DNA from 2 places in the Streptomyces sp. AB3(2024) genome. Region 2 is predicted to be linked to the other one. Evidence: riboswitches for the same ligand, from Rfam matches in the RefSeq annotation. Region 2 holds a riboswitch; the other holds the start of a gene.

The links. Region 2 has a riboswitch for S-adenosylmethionine ahead of thrC (threonine synthase). Riboswitches for the same ligand answer to the same signal wherever they lie in the genome.
Region 1: another riboswitch for S-adenosylmethionine. It lies ahead of ACEPPI_RS17715 (aminotransferase class V-fold PLP-dependent enzyme); the one in region 2 lies ahead of thrC (threonine synthase).

Annotation. Positions count from the first base shown of each region.
Region 1 is NZ_JBGWAB010000039.1:34,828-38,026, forward strand. It holds gene ACEPPI_RS17715 (aminotransferase class V-fold PLP-dependent enzyme) at 39-1,418, opposite strand; SAM riboswitch class IV at 1,651-1,767, opposite strand; gene trpD (anthranilate phosphoribosyltransferase) at 1,950-3,014, opposite strand; gene ACEPPI_RS17725 (cytochrome bc complex cytochrome b subunit) at 3,180-3,199, opposite strand, start outside.
Region 2 is NZ_JBGWAB010000007.1:108,189-111,387, reverse strand. It holds gene thrC (threonine synthase) at 1-1,211, opposite strand, end outside; SAM riboswitch class I at 1,229-1,387, opposite strand; gene ACEPPI_RS05195 (glucosyl-3-phosphoglycerate synthase) at 1,583-2,533, shown strand; gene ACEPPI_RS05190 (trehalose-6-phosphate synthase) at 2,596-3,199, shown strand, end outside.

The DNA.
Region 1 (3,199 bases), on a different contig from region 2:
CGTACGTCATGCCCGACAGCCTGTGGGACCGTGCCGGATCAGACGGCCGGGACGCAGCGGCCCTCTTCCGTGCGGTACTGCCACTTGGCGCCGTCCGCGACCAGTTCCCCGACGGCCCGGACGAACCGCTCGACGTGCTCGTCGGGGGTGCCCGCACCGAAGGAGACCCGGATCGCGTTGAGCGAGCGCTCCCCCGGCGCGGCCTCCGGGGCCCCGCACTCGCCGGGCTCCTGCGGCTCGCTGCCGAGCAGGGTGCGGACCAGCGGGTGGGCGCAGAAGAGGCCGTCGCGCACGCCGATCCCGTACTCCGCCGACAGCGCGGCGGCGAAGTGCGAGCTGTTCCAGCCGTCCACCACGAAGGAGATGACGCCGACGCGCGGGGCGTCGTCCCCGAAGAGGGAGAGCACGCGCACGGCGGGGATGTCCGCCAGGCCCTCGCGGACCCTGGCGATGAGGTGGTTCTCGCGGGCGACCAGGTTCTCGAACCCGGCCTCCTTCAGGGCGCGGCAGGCCGAGGCGATGGAGTAGACGCCGATGACGTTCGGGGAGCCGGCCTCGTGGCGGGCGGCGGTGGTGTGCCACTCGACGTCGACGCCGCCGTCCTCGCGGCGGGCCACCTTGCGGGAGGCGCCGCCGCCCGCGAGGTACGGCTCGGCCTCCTGGAGCCAGTCGGCGCGGCCGGCGAGGACGCCCGAGCCGAAGGGGGCGTAGAGCTTGTGGCCGGAGAAGGCGACCCAGTCCACGTCCAGCTCCCGGACGGACACGGGGTGGTGCGGTGCCAGCTGGGCGGCGTCCAGGACGATCCGCGCGCCGTGGGCGTGCGCGGCGGCGGCCAGCTCCTTGACCGGCCACAGCTCACCGGTGACGTTGGAGGCACCGGTGACGCAGACCAGGGCGGGGCCGTAGGGCTCGCGGTCGGCCAGTGCCCGCTCCAGGGTGGCGACGGCCTGGGCCGGGGTGCGCGGGGCGTTGAGGTAGGTGACCTGGGCGTTCGTCCACGGCAGCAGCGAGGCGTGGTGCTCGGTCTCGAAGACGAAGACCTGGCAGTCGGCCGGCAGGACGGCGGCCAGCAGGTTCAGCGAGTCGGTGGTCGACCGGGTGAAGACCACCTGGTCGTCGGGGCGGCAGTCCAGGAACTCCGCGACGGTGACGCGGCTCTGCTCGAACAGGTCGGTGGAGAGCTGCGAGAGGTACCCGGCCCCGCGGTGGACGCTGCCGTAGTACGGGGCGTACGCGGCCACGTCGTCCCAGACCCGCTGGAGCGCGGGAGCGCTGGCCGCGTAGTCGAGGGCGGCGTAGGTGACCTCGCCACCGGTGACGAGCGGGACGGTGACGTCGCGGCCGAGCACCGGCAGCGGCTGGGCACAGGCGGGGTCGACGGCGACGTCGGTGGCGGCGGAGTTCAGGAATGCGGACATGGCGGTGTCTCCCGGCAGGCAGGGCTGAATGGCTTCGGTGTGCCCGTACGCGGGTACGGCGGGACGCGACGGCGTCGGCCGGACACAGGGGTACGGGAAGGACCTCGGAAGGACGTGGGGGTACGCCTGAGCGACCCTGATCCGAGGGGTGAAGAAGGGGCGGAGTCGCCCTATCGCATTCGCTTGCTCACAGAAAAAGCTCCTCGAAGACCCAGGACCCCTGGTATCGAGGGATCCGCGCTTGCCGTAGACCTCGCTGCCTACGACCTGGTCATCACCCGGGGCACCCCGCCACGGAAGGAGGGTTGCCGGACAGCAAGCCGGGGCCTAAACGCTGTCACTCGTGACCTGGTCAGCATCCTGCCACAAGATCCTCCACGCGCAAGACCCCGGTCCACGATGTGGACCGGGATCTCCTCTTGAACGCCGTGCTCGCACCGCTCGGCCGCGGGCGGCCTCCCGGGCTTCGCCCGGCTGCGCCGGCCTCCGGCCGTCGGGCGTCGGCCGTCGGGAGGCGCCGTGCGGCGGCGGCTACGCGTTGCTGGCGGCTGCCCAGCGTTCCAGGGCCGCCCGGGCCGCGCCCGAGTCGATCGACTCGGCCGCGCGGACGACGCCCGCCGCCAGCTGCTCCTCCAGGGACCCGCTGCCCGGGTCCAGCGCCACCAGGGCCGCCGCCGAGTTCAGCAGGACGGCCTCGCGCACGGGGCCCCTCTCGCCGGCCAGCAGCCGGTGGGCGACGTCCGCGTTGTAGGAGGCGTCCTCACCACGCAGGGCGGAGACGTCCACGATCGGGATCCCGATGTCACGCGGGTCGAACGTCTGCTCGGTGACCGCGCCGTCGCGGACCCACCACACCCGGGAGGTGGCCGTCGTGGTGAGTTCGTCCATGCCGTCGTCGCCCCGGAAGACCAGTGCCGAGGAGCCGCGCTCCGCGAGCACCCCGGCCACGATGGGGGCGACCCGGGCGTCCGCCACGCCGGTGGCCTGTGCGCGGACCTTCGCCGGGTTGGTGAGCGGGCCGAGGAAGTTGAAGGTGGTCCGGATGCCCAGCTCCTTGCGGGCCGCCGCCACGTGCCGCAGCGCGGGGTGGAACTTCACGGCGAAGCAGAAGGTGATGCCGGCCTCCTCGGCGACCTCCACCACCCGGGCCGGGGTGAGGTTGAGGTTGACGCCGAGCTTCTCCAGCACGTCCGAGGAGCCGCTCGCGGAGGACGCGGCCCGGTTTCCGTGCTTGACCACCTTCGCGCCGGTGCCGGCCACCACGAGCGCGGACATCGTGGAAATGTTGACGGTCTTGGCGCCGTCCCCGCCCGTGCCGACGATGTCCACCGTCCGGCCCGGCACCTCGATCAGATTGGCGTGATCGTACATGGCACGCACCATGCCGTTGATCTCCGCGACGGTCTCCCCCTTGGCCCGCAGGGCCACCATGAAACCGGCGATCTGCGCGTCCGTGGCCTCGCCCCGCATGATCCGGTCCATCGCCCAGGCGGTGTCGTCCGCACCGAGGTCCTGGCCGGTCAGGAGGGCGTCGAGGAGGCCCGGCCAGCCACGGGCCGCCACGCTGTCGCCGCCTGCCGGGGTCACAACGTTCATGGTCCGCTCCTGCTGCTCGGAAAAGTTCCACGTCGAATGGGGAAGGATCTCAGCCTATCCAGCCCCGGAGACGGCGAAGAGCCCCGTCCAGACACTGGACGGGGCTCTCACCGTGGCGACACCAGGATTGGCCGAAACCGATCCCTCAAGCTGTCATACCGGAGATCAGTGGTGGCCGTGGCCGC
Region 2 (3,199 bases):
TCCAGGGTCTTGAGGCCGTCACCGGTGTTCAGGATCACGGTGGTCAGCGCCGGGTCGAGCTGCCCGTTCTCGATGAGCTTCTTCGTCACGCCGACGGTCACGCCGCCCGCGGTCTCGGCGAAGATGCCCTCGGTCTGCGCCAGGATCTTGATCGCCTCGACGACCTGGGTGTCGTTGACGTCCTCGACGTAGCCACCGGTGCGGCGGGCGATGTCCAGGACGTACGGGCCGTCCGCCGGGTTGCCGATGGCCAGCGACTTGGCGATGGTGTCCGGCTTCTGCGGGCGGACCACGTCGTGGCCGGCCTTGAAGGCGGTGGAGACCGGGGAGCAGCCCTCGGCCTGGGCGCCGAAGATCTTGTACGGCTTGTCCTCGACGAGGCCGAGCTTGATGAGCTCCTGCAGGCCCTTGTCGATCTTCGTCAGCTGGGAGCCGGACGCGATCGGGATGACGATCTGGTCGGGCAGCTGCCAGCCGAGCTGCTCGCAGATCTCGTACGCCAGGGTCTTGGAGCCCTCGCCGTAGTACGGACGGAGGTTGACGTTGACGAAGCCCCAGCCCTCGCCCAGCGGGTCGCCGATGAGCTCGGAGCAGAAGCGGTTGACGTCGTCGTAGTTGCCCTCGATGCCGACGAGGTCGCCACCGTAGACACCGGCCATGACGACCTTGCCCTGCTCCAGGTCGTGCGGGATGAACACGCAGGAGCGGAAGCCGGCACGGGCGGCCGCGGCGCCGACGGCGCCGGCCAGGTTGCCGGTCGAGGAGCAGGACAGGGTGGTGAAGCCGAAGGCGCGGGCCGCCTCGACGGCGATGGCCACGACGCGGTCCTTGAAGGAGTGCGTCGGGTTGCCGGAGTCGTCCTTGACGTACAGCTTGCCGGTGACGCCCAGCTCCTTGGCCAGGTTCCGGGCGTCCACGAGCTTGGTGAAGCCGGGGTTCAGGCTGGGCTTGGAGGCCACGTCCGCGGGGACGGGCAGCAGCGGGGCGTAGCGCCAGATGTTGTTCGGGCCGGCCTCGATCGCGGCGCGCAGCGCCTCGGGGTCGCCGAGCGGCAGCTCGTAGGCGACTTCCAGGGGACCGAAGCACTCGACGCACGCGAAGATCGGGCCGAGTTCGAAGCGGGTGCCGCACTCGCGACAGGAAAGACCGGTGGCGGGTCCGAGATCGACGGAACCGGGGGCGGTGGAGGTGGTGACGGTCTGTGCAGCCATGACGGCGAGGCCCTTTCTCCTCATCTTCCCCATGGCGCACTTCGCCATGAGACGGAATTGGCACCTTCCCTAGCCGGGGACCTCGCGGCGTGCGTGTCGAAAACGCATCGCGAGAACCGACTGGTGGGTTGCCGGGGCTTCAACGGGCCGTGTCCCTCTGCCCCTCTGGATGAGCGGTATGGCACCGGCACACGCGCTCTGTGGCGCGCCGGTGCGTTTGTGCGCGGGGACCCCGGCATGCCGTGGTCCGTCGCGTTGTTCAAGACTGTAACCGAAGGACAGGGCGGTTGAGACAGCCGTCCGAACGGCGAGATGGATCACATATCAGCTGATATCGCCGAGGGCCACCGAGGAACCAGGGAGTGCTGAGGGTGCTGGATGAGGTGGAGCGCTGGCTGGCAGACCGCTCCTGGTCCGCCGCCGACCGACCGCTCGACCGGCTGCTCGACCGGAAACGGGCGGCCGGGACGACGGTCAGCGTGGTGCTGCCCGCGCTCGACGAGGAGGCCACGGTCGGGGAGATCGTGGAGGTGATCCGGCGCGATCTGATCGACGGCCTGCCGATCCCCCTGGTCGACGAGCTGGTGGTGGTCGACTCCGGCTCCACCGACCGTACGGCGGAGGTCGCGGCCGGGGCCGGCGCCCGGGTCGTGCACCGGGACGCGATCCTGCCGCGGATCCCCGCGCTGCCCGGCAAGGGCGAGGTGCTGTGGCGTTCGCTGCTCGCCACCACCGGTGACGTGGTCTGCTTCGTCGACGCCGACCTGCGGGACTTCTCGTCGTCCTTCGTCTCCGGGATCGTCGGGCCGCTGCTGACCGATCCGCAGGTGCAGTTCGTCAAGGCCATGTACGACCGCCCGCTCGCGGACGCCCCCGGCCAGGGCGGCCGGGTGACCGAGCTGGTCGCCCGCCCCCTGCTCAACCTGCACTGGCCGCAGCTGGCCGGCTTCGTGCAGCCGCTCGGCGGCGAGTACGCCGTGCGGCGCTCCCTGCTGGAGCGCCTCCCCTTCCCCGTCGGCTACGGCGTCGAGCTGGGCCTGCTGGTGGACGCGCTGCACACGGTCGGGCTGGACGCGCTGGCCCAGGTCGACGTCGGGGTCCGGCTGCACCGGCACCAGGACGGGCGGGCGCTGGGCCGGATGGCCGCCGCGATCTACCGCACCGCGCAGGTCCGGCTCTCGCGCGCGCACCTCGTACGGCCGGAGCTGACCCAGTTCGAGCGGGGGCCGGACGGGTTCGTTCCGCGCACCTACGCGGTGGACACCGAGGAGCGGCCGCCGATGGCGGAGATCAAGGAGTACATGGGCCGCCGCGTGGCTTGACGGCCGCCGGAGCGGCGCCGCACACGAGTTTGAGCCGGGGCGGGCCGGGCTAGGTTCGCCCCATGGCTTCTCAGGTACTCGTCGCCGCGAACCGCGGCCCGCTCTCCTACGCCCTCTCCGACGACGGCACGCTCAGCGCCCGGCGCGGCGGGGGCGGGCTCGTCTCCGGCCTGTCCGCGGCCCTCGCGAAGCAGCCGGAGGCCCTCTGGATCTGCGCGGCCCTCTCCGACGCCGACCGGGAGGCGGTGCGCCGGGGCGCCTCCGAGCCGGGGGTGCGGATGCTGGACATCGACCCGGCCGTGTACGACGGCGCGTACAACGGCATCGCCAACTCGGTGCTCTGGTTCACCCACCACCACCTCTACGACGTCCCGCGCGAGCCGGTCTTCGACGCGGCGTTCCGGCGGCACTGGGACGCGTACGTCTCCTACAACCGGACCTTCGCCGAGGCCCTGGCCGAGGAGGCCGCCGAGGGCGCCCGCGTCCTGGTGCAGGACTACCACCTGGCGCTGGTCCCGGGGCAGCTGCGCGAGCTGCGCCCCGACCTGCGGATCGCGCACTTCACGCACACGCCGTGGGCGTCGCAGGAGTTCATGGAGATGCTGCCCGAAGACATCCGGCGGCAGCTGGTGTGGGGCATGCTCGGCGCGGACCAGCTGGGCTTCC